One region of the Sphingomonas crocodyli genome, then DNA from elsewhere that is predicted to be linked to it. Evidence: predicted binding sites of a transcription regulator. Region 1 holds the regulator's gene; the other holds the start of a gene.
What was found. The regulator LexA, encoded in region 1, represses DNA repair genes until DNA is damaged. The targets are predictions, from matches to a motif close to GTTCCNCNCTTGTTCT.

Region 1 (5,820 bases):
TCCCAATCGAGGCCCAGCCAGCGCATGCCGTCCAGGATCGCCTCGATCGCCGGCTCGGTCGAACGCGCGCGATCGGTATCTTCGATACGCAGCAGGAACTTGCCGCCCATGTGGCGCGCATAGAGCCAGTTGAACAAGGCGGTGCGGGCGCCGCCGATGTGAAGGAATCCGGTAGGCGACGGCGCGAAACGGGTAACGACAGGACGGGTTTCGGTGCTTGCGCCCACGCGCTGATTCTCCAAGAAATGGCGCGATGGCCGAGACGGACGCCGCCCCTAGCATAGCCCTTTCGCCGCGACAAACCGATGGCGGACGGATGCTGGCCGCGATCGAGCATGTGCTGGAGGCGGAGCGCGATCAGCTGGCCCTATGGTTGCCGGTGGGCTTCGGCGCGGGGATTGCGGGCTGGTTCGCGCTGCCGGGGCCGACCGGCTGGATCGGGCTGGGCATCGCGGCGGCGGGCGCGGGGCTGGCGGCGCTGGTTTTCGGCGGGGCGAGCCGGCTGGGCCGCGCGGTGGCGATCTTCGCGCTGGCGATGCTGCTGGGCCTCGTCGCCATCTGGACGAAGGCGGATTGGGTCACCGCACCCCGGATCGATCGGCCGAAGGTGGTGACGCTGACGGGCATCGTCGAGGCGGCCGAGCCGCGGCCGGCGACCGGCGTGGTGCGGTTGCTCGTGGCGCCCGATGCCGCGCTGCATCTGCCGCCGCGCGTGCGGATCAATGTCGATGCGGATGATCTGCCGACGGTGCCGTCCGCCGGATCGCGACTGAAGGTGCGCGCGCGCCTGCTTCCGCCTGCGCCGCCGATGGTGCCCGGCGGCTATGATTTCGCGCGCGTCGCCTGGTTCGATGGGATCGGGGCGACCGGCAAGGCGCTCGATCCGCCGGCGATCGTCGCGGCGGGCGGGGGCTCCTCGCTCGCCGACATCCGCACCCGCCTGACCGCACATATCGAGGCGAGCATCAGGGGCGCGGGCGAAGGCGGGATCGCGGCCTCCTTCGTCACCGGCGATCAGGGCGGCATTCCGGAGGATGATAATGAGGCGCTGCGCCGCGCAGGCCTTGCGCACCTGCTGTCGGTGTCGGGGCTGCATGTGACGGCGGTGGTGGGGGCGGTGATGCTGCTCACGATCCGGTTGCTCGCTTTGTCGCGCCGCCTCGCGCTCCACGCGCCTTTGCCCTTGATCGCGGCCGGGGCGGGCGCGCTGGCGGGGATCGGCTATACGTTGCTCACCGGTGCGGAGGTGCCGACCGTGCGATCGTGCATCGCCGCCCTGCTGGTGCTGGGCGGGATCGCGCTGGGGCGGGAGGCGATCACGCTGCGGCTGGTCGCGGCAGGCGCGTTGATCGTCCTCGTCTTCTGGCCAGAGGCGCTGGCGGGGCCGAGCTTCCAGCTGAGCTTTGCCGCGATCGCCGCTTTGGTCGCCTTCCACGAACATCCGAAGGTCGCCGCCTTCGCTGCGCGGCGGGATGAGGGGATCGTGCTGGGTGGCGGGCGCATGTTGCTGATGCTACTGGCGAGCGGTGTGGTGATCGAGGCGGCACTGTCGCCGATCGCTTTGTTCCATTTCCACAAGGCGGGGCTGTACGGCGCGGCGGCGAACATCGTTGCGATCCCGTTGACCACCTTCGTCGTGATGCCGGCGGAGGCGATTGCGCTTGCGCTCGATCTGGTCGGGCTGGGCGCGCCGATCTGGTGGCTGGTCGGCAAGGCGCTGGGCCTGCTCCTGTGGATCGCGCATGTCGTGGCCGATGCGCCGGGATCGGTCGCGGCCCTCCCGTCAATGCCACGCGGCGCCTTTGCCCTGATGGCGGCGGGCGGCCTGTGGATCGTGTTGTGGCGGACGCGGTTGCGGCGCTGGGGCGGCGTCCCGCTCGCAATCGGTGCGGTCTGGGCGCTGCTGACCCCGCCGCCCGACCTCCTCGTTACCGGCGACGGCCGCCATGTCGCGGTGCGTGACGGGCGCGGCGGTATCGCGATCCTGCGCGATCGGGCGGGCGATTATGTCCGCGATGTGCTGGGCGAGGCGTCGGGCGTCGAAGGCGAAGCGCCCGCGCTGGAGATCATGCCCTTCGCCCGCTGCAGCGCCGATCTGTGCGCGGCGGACGTGACCGGCGGCGACCGCACGATCCGCCTCCTCGCCACCCGCAGCCGCGACTTCGTGGACATCCGCGCCATGACGCGCGCCTGCGCCGCCGCAGATATCGTGGTCGGCGACCGCCGCCTTCCCCGCACCTGCCACCCCCGCTGGCTCAAGGCCGACGCCTCCTTCCTGCGCAGCACCGGCGGTCTGGCGATCCGGGTCGGATCGGGTGAGGTCGAGAGCGTCGCCGAGCAGGTTGGCCGGCATCCGTGGGGAAGTTTTGCGCCTTAAGCGCTTGTCGGGAAAGTGACCTTCACGGTCAGCCCTCGATCGATCCAGGCGACGTTCAGGTCGCCTTTGCGGGCGCGGACGATGCGGTCCATCAGTTTCATGCCCTGGCCGCCGTCGCGTGAATGGGCATGGACGATGCCGTTCGACAGCTCAGTCCAGGATATGACGACATTGCCCGTGGCCGTGGACGCACCCACCGAAACCGAACCGCCGTGGCGGATCGCGCCATGTTTGGAGGAGTTGACGGCCAGTTCGCCCAGCACTAGCGCAATCGCGTCCGCGCGGCCCTGATCGACTTCGCAATCCGCAATGGTGTCGATCGTGACCGAGCAGTGCGCGGTGTCGAACGCATCGACCAAAGCGGGGATCAGATCGGATATCCGGCAGGGGGCGTTTTCGCGCGACGCGAACAGCGTTTGCGATGATGCCAGTCCGGTCAGTCGCGTGACCATTTCATCAGCGAACACCTCCCGATCCGGTGTTCCCCGCGCCATGCCGGACATGAGGCCGCCGATCATGGCATAGCTGTTCTTCAGCCGATGCCGCATTTCCGCCGTCGTCACTTCGAGTGCCTGGCGCGTTATCGTGGCATCGGTCACGTCGCGCGACACGGACAGCAGCCCGGTCACTTCGCCGTCGTCGGATCGAACGGCGGAAACCGAAACATTCCACCAGCGGGGATTGCCCTTGGCTGTCGGGCAATAAGCGTCGAACCGCACGGCTTCGCCACGCCGAACGCGCTCGCAGGCGTCAAGAATGACGGGCCGTGTTTCTTCAGGCCAAAGCGACGACCATTCCGCACCGAGCATTGCGGATATATCGTCAATCTCCATCGCGCACTGCCCGTTGGCATTCATATATTCGAGGCAGCCGTCGATATTGAGGAGCTTCACGCAATCGACGCTCTGGTCGAGAACGGACGCCAGCGTCGCAATCGATAGCGAACGCACGGGTGCGGGAACATCGGGGTGGAGGGTTTTTGTCATACGTATCCGTGGTCCGTTACCTTAGAGGTCCGGATACGCAAATATACTTATGGACATTCGGGCCGGTTCGAGCGGCTCAGTTCGGCAATTTGTAGCGCAAAGTATAAAAATGCTTGCCGTCCTTCTCGATGCGAATGTCGAGGGTGCCGGTGATGCCGGTCAGGGCATCGGTGCCGCTGTCGGGGACGATCGCGATATGGAGGCTTGTGGCGCCGCGCGCCATCGTGCCGACATGGTCGAGCGCGAAGCCGCCCTTGCGGCCGGCGAGGGTGCCGGTGACGCGTTCGATCGCGACATAAGCGGCGGAGCCTTCGGTCTTGGTGTCGACGGTCAGCATCTTGCCGGTGCCGATGCCGTCGAGATCGCCGTGATAGACTTTGTCGAGCTTGTAGGTGCCGATCGGCGCGTCGGCCGCACCTTCGGGCGCGGCCTTCACGTCGAAGGCGCCGGTCGCGATCCGCTCGACCGGTTCGGCCGCCATCAGGGGCGAGGCCGCGAAGATTACGGCCGCGATCGGCGCGGCCAGCAGAAGACCGCGCCGGATCATCGTCAGTAGCGCCGCAGCAGGCCGGCGAGCTTACCCTGCACCTGCACCTGATCGGGGGCATAACGCTGCGGGTCGTAGGCGCGGTTGGCCGGATCGAGCCGGATCATCGTGCCTTCGCGGCGGAAATATTTGAGCGTCGCTTCGGCGCCCGCGATCAGGGCGACGACGATATCGCCGTCCCGCGCGGTCTGCGCGCTGCGGATCAGCGCATAGTCGCCGTCGAGAATGCCGGCCTCGACCATCGAATCCCCGGCGACTTCGAGCGCATAATGTTCGCCCGGCCCGAGCAAGGCGGCGGGCACCGAAAGGCTGCTCTGCCCCTCGAGCGCCTCGATCGGCACGCCCGCGGCGATGCGGCCGTGCAGCGGGATTTCGAGGACATTCTCATTCGCGGCGACGGGCGCGGGAACATTGGTGTTCGCGGGCTTCGGAGTCTTGGCGGGCTTGGGCGTCGCCGTTTCGGGCATTCGCACCACCTCCAGCGCGCGGGCGCGGTTGGGCAGGCGGCGGATGAAATTGCGTTCCTCCAGCGCGGAGATCAGCCGGTGCACGCCCGATTTCGATTTGAGATCGAGCGCGTCCTTCATCTCCTCGAACGAGGGCGAAACCCCGGTCTCGGCCAGACGATCGTGGATGAAGATGAGCAGTTCATGTTGCTTGGCGGTGAGCATCGCCGGCACCTCACATGACGGTTCCGGCACGTCGCCAGAACGAACGCGGAACATTTAGGCAACCGTTACGGCGCTGTCAAGCGAGGGAAAGCAATTCGACCTGCTCGCCCACAAGGGCTGGTGGCGCATGGGCCGGGCGGACCACCAGATGATCGGCGGCAGCCAGCGCGGAGAGGCCCGCGCTGTCCTGCCCGATCAGCGGATGGACCCGGCCGTCGATGAGGCGCGCGCGCGGATATTCGGCGCGCACGCCCGTGGCCGGAAGCGGGCCGGCGAGCGTGCCGGCGAAGGCGCGCGGCAGCGGATCGGCGGACCCGAGCAGATGCGCGATCAGCGGCTTCAGGAACAAGGTGGCGGTGACGAAGGCGGACACCGGATTGCCGGGCAGGCCGAGGACGATCGCGTTACCAAGCCGCGCGATCATCACCGGCTTGCCGGGCTTCATCGCGACCTTCCAGAAGTCGATCGTCGCGCCCGCCGCCTTGAGCGCGGGCAGGACGAGATCGTGATCGCCGACCGATGCGCCGCCGGTCGTGACGATGATATCGCTCGTCTCGGCCGCCTTTGCGAAGGCCTCACGGATCGCGGCGAGATCGTCGCGCACGATGCCATGATCGGCGACGGCGCAGGCAAGCGCGCTGAGCAGGGCCGCGAGCATCGGGCCGTTCGATGCGGGGAGCAGCGATCCGGGCGTCGGCTCTCCGGGGGCGACCAGTTCGTCGCCGGTCGACAGGATCGCCACGCGCGGGCGGCGGTGGACGGGCAGGGTCGCGTGGCCGCCCGATGCCGCAAGCGCGATGGCGGCGGGGTTGAGCGGCGCGCCGGCGGCGATCAGCGCCGCGCCCTCGGCAAAGTCGCCGCCGACGGGGCGGACGAACTCGCCGACCGCCTTGGGGCCTTCGCCGCTCATCGTCAGGCGATCGCCATCGCGCGTGGCTTCCTCCTGGATCAGGATCGCGTCGGCGCCTTCGGGGACGGGCGCGCCGGTGAAGATGCGCGCGGTCTCGCCCGGCGCCAGCGCGCGGTTCAGCCCGCCGCCGGCCGCGCTCTCGCCGATCACGGTCCACGGACCGGGCCGCTCGGCGAAGCGGATCGCATAGCCGTCCATCGCCGACAGCGGCAAAGCCGGCTGCGTACGGCGCGCGAGGATGGGTTCGGCGGCATAGCGGCCGACCGCCTCGATCAGCGAAACCTGTTCGACGGGCAGCGGCGAAGCGAGCGCGAGCATCCGCGCCTGCG
Region 2 (5,820 bases), on a different contig from region 1:
CACTTTGCCAATCGCTATTGCGGGAAACAGGCCTGCATAATAGCGCCAGCTAGCCCAAAGAATATGCTCATCTATGGGAATCGCGATTATATGGCGTATACGCGAAAGCCGAGACGGATGCGCACAGCATCCCAGCAGCCACGAAGCCGCGAATTACGATTTCCATTTAATTGCGCCTTCTAGCCGCGGCCCCCAACCGCGATGACGGCATAAGCATCGACCCGAAAGTCGTGGTCGAGCTAGAGTCGGGACTCATAACCACCATGTGACAGCGGCGACGAGGTAGATCGCGCCGAGGAAGTTGGTGGCGAGCTTGTCGTAGCGGGTGGCGATGCGGCGGTAATCCTTGAGACGGCAGAACATGTGCTCGACGGCGTTCCGGCCCTTGTAGAGCACGTGCGAGAAGCAGCTCTTCCAGCGCCTGTTGGCCTTGGACGGGATGTTGGGGACGGCCCCTTGCCGCTCGATCAGGTCGCGGATCGCGTTGCTGTCATAGGCCTTGTCGGCAAGCACGATGGTGCTTGGCGCCAAATTGTCGAGCAGGACGTCGGCCGCGCGGCAGTCGGCTATCTGGCCGCCGGTCAGCAGGAAGCGGAGCGGTCGGCCTTCGCTGTCGGTCAGCGCGTGGAGTTTGCTGTTGCGGCCGCTCCGGCTGATCCCGATCGCCTGGAGGAGCGCCCCCCTTTTCCGCCGCCCGCCGAGCGGTGCGCCTTCATGTGCATGCTGTCGATCATGACCTCGGCAGGCGGTCCGCCCGCCGCCGCCAGCGTGATGAACATCTCCTGCCATACGCCCTTCGCTGCCCACCGCGCGAACCGATATTAGAGCGTTTTGCGCGGCCCGTAACAGGCAGGCGCATCGACCCAGCGGCCTCCCGATTTCACCACATGGATGATGCCGCTGATCACCCGTCGATCATCCACCCGCGCAACCCCACGCGCCTTGTCCGGCAACAACGGCCGAAGGTGCTCGAACTGCTCCTCACTCAACCAAAACTCGCTCAAATCCAAGCTCCTGCTGTTGCCGAGCCTGAATCACGTTCGCGCCGCCAAGGGAATCCGGATTATGGGTCCTGACCCTAACATCTGATCCTAAACAGTGGCTCGCCTATTTCGGGACAACCCGGTCCTGCTTCCCCAAATCTTATCCACGAAGCCGACGACTAATGGTGAGCGGATCGATCGAGGATTGTGTCGGGACCGATTGTGGCGCTCCAACAGCATCTCCATGTAGAGCGACTTCCAACCATCATGATCAACCCAAAAATGCCCTTTGAAGCCTCCTTACTGCCTTGATCATTGACCCGCCATCGAAGTCAGACCTAGCATCTAAATATAAACGAAGGGAATCGAGATGCTGATGCGCGCGATCATCCTGTTGGTACTGCTCGCTGTCCAACCGTTATCAGCTACAGCTGCTCCTCTTCACTTCCGCGCCGGTCAGCGATGGACGGCTACGGATGCGAGGGGGCCAGCGTTTACGAACCTCACGGTGGCGTTCGGAGACGTCAATGGTGACGGCCGAGCTGACATGGTCTTGTATGCCTGGCTAAGTGGCATTGTCACGGTGGGGCTGTCGACAGGCTCCAATTTCAGCTCACCAGCGATATTTGCAGAGAACTTCCCTCGCACGTCAGGATTGGGGATCATTCAAATCGCTGACGTAAATGGCGACGGCAAGGGTGACTTGGTGTTCATGCCACACGGAGCCGATAATGTCCCGGGTGCCGCCAATGCGCAGGTGGCTTTGTCGAGCGGCACCAAGTTCACATTGTCGCCCCAACCGTGGAACAGCAGTTGGTGCGCAGAATATCAAGAGTGCTTCGCGGTCGATTTGAATAATGACAAGCGGGCCGACCTTGTAGCCTTCACGCGCCGAGCGGGACCGGTTTTCACATCGTTGTCAACCGGCGGGAGCTTTGGCGCAAACGCCATCTGGAACAACTTCTTCTGCGTGAATGTCGAGATTTGCGCGGCCGGAGATGTAGATGGCGATGGAAGAGCCGACGCGATCGCGTTCAAGCGAACCGCTCAAGGCGTAGAGCAGGGCAATGTGCTTATCTCAAAGTCTACCGGGACCGCCTTTGCCGCACCTCAGCTCGGTCACGGCTTTTTCTGCATCATATCGGAGATCTGTCTTGTCGGCGACGTTAGCGGAGATGGCAAAGCTGACATCGTCGCGGTTAAGGGCTTAGGTAGATCCGACTTAAATATGGAAGCCCTCGTCAGTCTCTCCGACGGCAACCGCTTCATAAACCCTTCCCCGATGATCTGGGGCAATATGCTTCGCATAACTAAAGACAATGCTGGCTTCTACGCCTTAGCTGACGTGAATGGTGACAAGCGTGCCGACCTGATCCAGTATGGCGTCCTGCCGAGGCCAGCGAACACGAGCGAGGCGGACAAGCTGATCGCAACCGTATTCGCGACGTCCGATCAGCCGGACACTGGCTTAGCACCTGGAACACCAGCGCCCGCGACCCCCACATATTTTGGCTGGAAGGACGTCAAGGCGTACAACTGCGCGATCAACGAAGAGCGGCTGTATTTCTGGACAATCGACGTTCAGACTGGTGAGCGCAAGTCGGTTGGCCCAGTCGACGCGCTGTACAACGAGAACGTAGCATGCCCCGACGGCCGCGACCCACCTACGACGTTAAGCCTCACCGCGGGACGGACTTACCGGATCGTGGCGGTTCTGCCGAGCGCGACGGGTTGCGAGGGCCGAAATGATCCCGACATCGTCGCGTGCGGCTATTCGACCTTGTTCGTTCTGGCGAAAGCAGATGGACCAAGCTGCCACTTCTATGTCGGTGGCGCGGCCGCTGGGTGCGCGCTGAACGCAACAACCTTCAAGCTGCGACGCCAGGCAGGCGATGCGCAATTGCCAGCACCTGCCATCCCCCAGACAGCCGACGGACTTCTCTCGGCATTGACCACTGCAAATGTCGATTATAGCCGGCCGGACGTGGCCGAGCTTAGAGGATGGTTGGGCAACCCTATGTATACGCCATATCCAGCTATCAGTCAGGCGCTGTTAGGTTTGGTGGGCGCAAAGCAGTTTTTAGCACCAGTCTACATAGATGTGATCGCGTTTAAATATGAGCCGAACCAGAACGCGACGCGCCCGCGGACTGTCGCTGAGGTCGATATCGCGCGGCTGAAGGCCGCAGTACTGGCTGCGAGCAACGAGCGTCACGGCACGCGGCAAACCGACTTCGCTCAGCTTTTGACTCCTTAAGGCCGGTCGGGCCGCCCGCGCATCGGAGCGCCACGCGCCGGGCTTGAACATGGGAGGTGTGGCGGGTCGCGCCGCCTCGTGGGCATTAAGGTGCCGGGAACTGCACGCGCAATGGATCGTTAGAACAAACGATGAACACGAGAGGCGAGCATGAGCGATCGGCATAACCCGAAGATGGACCAGCGCCCCGGATCAAACACTGAGAAGGATCCCGAAGAATGGGTGTCGGGCGATGATCCCATGACCGGCGCGCAGGCATCCTATCTCACGACCTTGAGCGAGCAGGCAGGGGTTGAGCCGCCCGCCAACGGGCTTAGCAAGGCCGAGGCGTCGCAGCGGATCGACGAATTGAAAGCGAAGCTGGACCTCTGACACCAGCCAATCGTCGCGCATGCGATCGTGACATCATGCGATGCTTTCATAAATTGATCCACTCGCCACCGCCCGCGGGTACATTGCGGGTACCCGCAAGCGTAGCCACATCGCCTCGCCACCATTCTCTGGGCTTTTGCGGGAACTGCGGGGAGGCGGGTACCGCGCGCCACATCGTTAGCTGCACGTTGTAGCACGCCCGCGGGCGGGGCGCAGCGGGTGCGCCGCTATTTTCGATGATCTAATAACAGTACCCGCATCCCCGCCAGCTTCTGGTGTTTATCGGGACCACTTGCTGCGGCGACGGTGGCGCGAATGCGGATATCAGTACCCGCAAGTCTAAGCTAACTTGGCCCACGCGCCGCTTGGCCTCCATCGGGCCAAGAGAGCCTGGGTGAGACCGGCACCAGTGCGACATCGGCATCCATGTCTTGTCCGCTCAGGCCCCACAGCGCCGACAGGCAGGCGGGATCGGTGATGACGGTGGAACCCGCATCGACGTAACCCGTCACAAAGCCATACATATGCACGCCCGCCAACTGTATCGCACGCGTCGGCGATCGTCGTATCGATCCCCGCCGCTTGCAGTCCGATCGCGAGCGCGAGCCCCCGATCCCGGCGCCGATCACAGCTGTCCGCTCCATGCCCTGCACCTCGATGGCGCACTCAGCACCCAGGCTGCTCGCCACAGTGCCACGGGAGGACGCCGGACAGGATCCGCGCCTTGTCGAGGAAGGTCGATCGATCGGCAGAAAAGCGGCCGACAAGTGCACGCCCGGTTTCCCGTTATGATGGATGCAACGGTTGACCAGCGAGATTCAGATTGGCGGCTCCACGCGCGTCGATGACACAAGGTGCCGTAACCTTCGTTCAGTCGGCGAGCTCGACTTCGGTTGGGCCCACCTGTGTCGACGCCGCGCCCAGTCGCAAAGAGGACGGCGGCACCGTTACGCGCATCACTTTGTCGAGCTGCCGGGAGTCCCGACTAATATAACCGCCACTGAGCATACGCCGTCGATCAGGAAGGCGGCTTCATGGCCCGGCCTTGACGCAACGACAAGGTCATCGACCAATTTGCGTTCGGCGGGAGCAAGGTCGCTAGCCAAACCGACCATTGCGCAATTATGCGCGCCGGATCGCGCTGGCCTTTCAGATTGCGGCCGATGTGCTCGACATCGAGGGTAGCGAGAGAGTTGCGGGCAAGCGGCTCAACAAGGATGAGGCGCAGGGCAAGAGCAATTTCGTCACAGTCCTCGAGCTCGATGACGCCAAGTCTATGGCAGCAAAGCTTGACAATGACGCTATTTCCGCCAACGATCGTATGTCTGTCACGACCACTTTGCTGAGGGAGATCGCAATATTCGCGGCCTCGCGTGATCGATGGGCGGATGGACTTTTGATGGCGGCGACATGCCGCGTCTGATTTGTGTACAGTGCAAGAGAAATCTGCTGCCATCATCGCACAAGTGCTTGCAATTTGAGTCAAACATCTCGATCGATGTTGGTGGGTTCGACCAACGATTTGGTAGGTCGCCAGCGAGATTTGACAGGATAGGGCCTCGACACGTCATCGCTATCATGCTGATCGCTGCGGGAGCCAGTTCCAACGCCGCGCCGCCAAGCGAGTTTGAGCGATATTATCTCGGCCATTATGTTGTCAGGACCGAGGATTCGTCGCGCGACATCTGTCAGGCAGAGATATTGTGGCAAGACGATGTTGGCGGCGAATTCGTTTCCCAAGGTTGCGAGGCGGTCCCGGATCTGGCGGCGGCCGCGCGATGGCATTTCGATCCGGAAGCGGGCGAAGCAAAGTTTGAAGATGTGTTGCATCGAGCGCGCTTTCGGCTGGCCGAAACCGATGCAGGCTTTATTGCGATTCTGCCTGACGAAAGCCGCTACTGGTTCGAGAGGACGCGAACCCAGACCAAAAAACACCTGCGCCGCGCGAAGACATCACGCTGAAGAGGAGATGAAGCTGATGCGTCAAAGGCTGTATCTTTTCTCCGTTGCGCTCGGTCTCTTCGGCCTGGTTAGCGGCTGCGGGGGAGGGGGTGGTGCCATGTCAGGAAAACCGGAAGACTGGGCCGCAGATGCGTGCAAGACCTTCCCCGCCGATGTCGCTGGAAAGGTCGCCGGGGTCAGCGTGAAAAAAGCCGAATCCGCCGGTCAGACGGGCAATGAGCGCACGTTGGTGTCAAACTGCACCTA

Region 2: the regulator LexA is predicted to act here: its motif matches at 3,362-3,377, upstream of EOD43_RS18365 (DUF3072 domain-containing protein).

The regions. Positions count from the first base shown of each region.
Region 1 is NZ_SACN01000001.1:78,516-84,335, reverse strand. Features, by position in the region: gene gltX (glutamate--tRNA ligase) at 1-227, opposite strand, end outside; gene EOD43_RS00415 (ComEC/Rec2 family competence protein) at 317-2,377, shown strand; gene EOD43_RS00410 (PAS domain-containing protein) at 2,374-3,363, opposite strand; gene EOD43_RS00405 (DUF3224 domain-containing protein) at 3,440-3,910, opposite strand; gene lexA (transcriptional repressor LexA) at 3,913-4,581, opposite strand; gene EOD43_RS00395 (molybdopterin molybdotransferase MoeA) at 4,658-5,820, opposite strand, start outside.
Region 2 is NZ_SACN01000003.1:163,533-169,352, reverse strand. Features, by position in the region: partial or broken gene EOD43_RS18375 (IS5 family transposase) at 253-1,004, opposite strand; gene EOD43_RS18370 (FG-GAP repeat domain-containing protein) at 1,360-3,240, shown strand; gene EOD43_RS18365 (DUF3072 domain-containing protein) at 3,391-3,612, shown strand; partial or broken gene EOD43_RS24015 (NAD(P)-binding protein) at 3,984-4,256, opposite strand; gene EOD43_RS18355 (polyprenyl synthetase family protein) at 4,727-5,035, shown strand; gene EOD43_RS18350 (hypothetical protein) at 5,191-5,574, shown strand; gene EOD43_RS18345 (hypothetical protein) at 5,582-5,820, shown strand, end outside.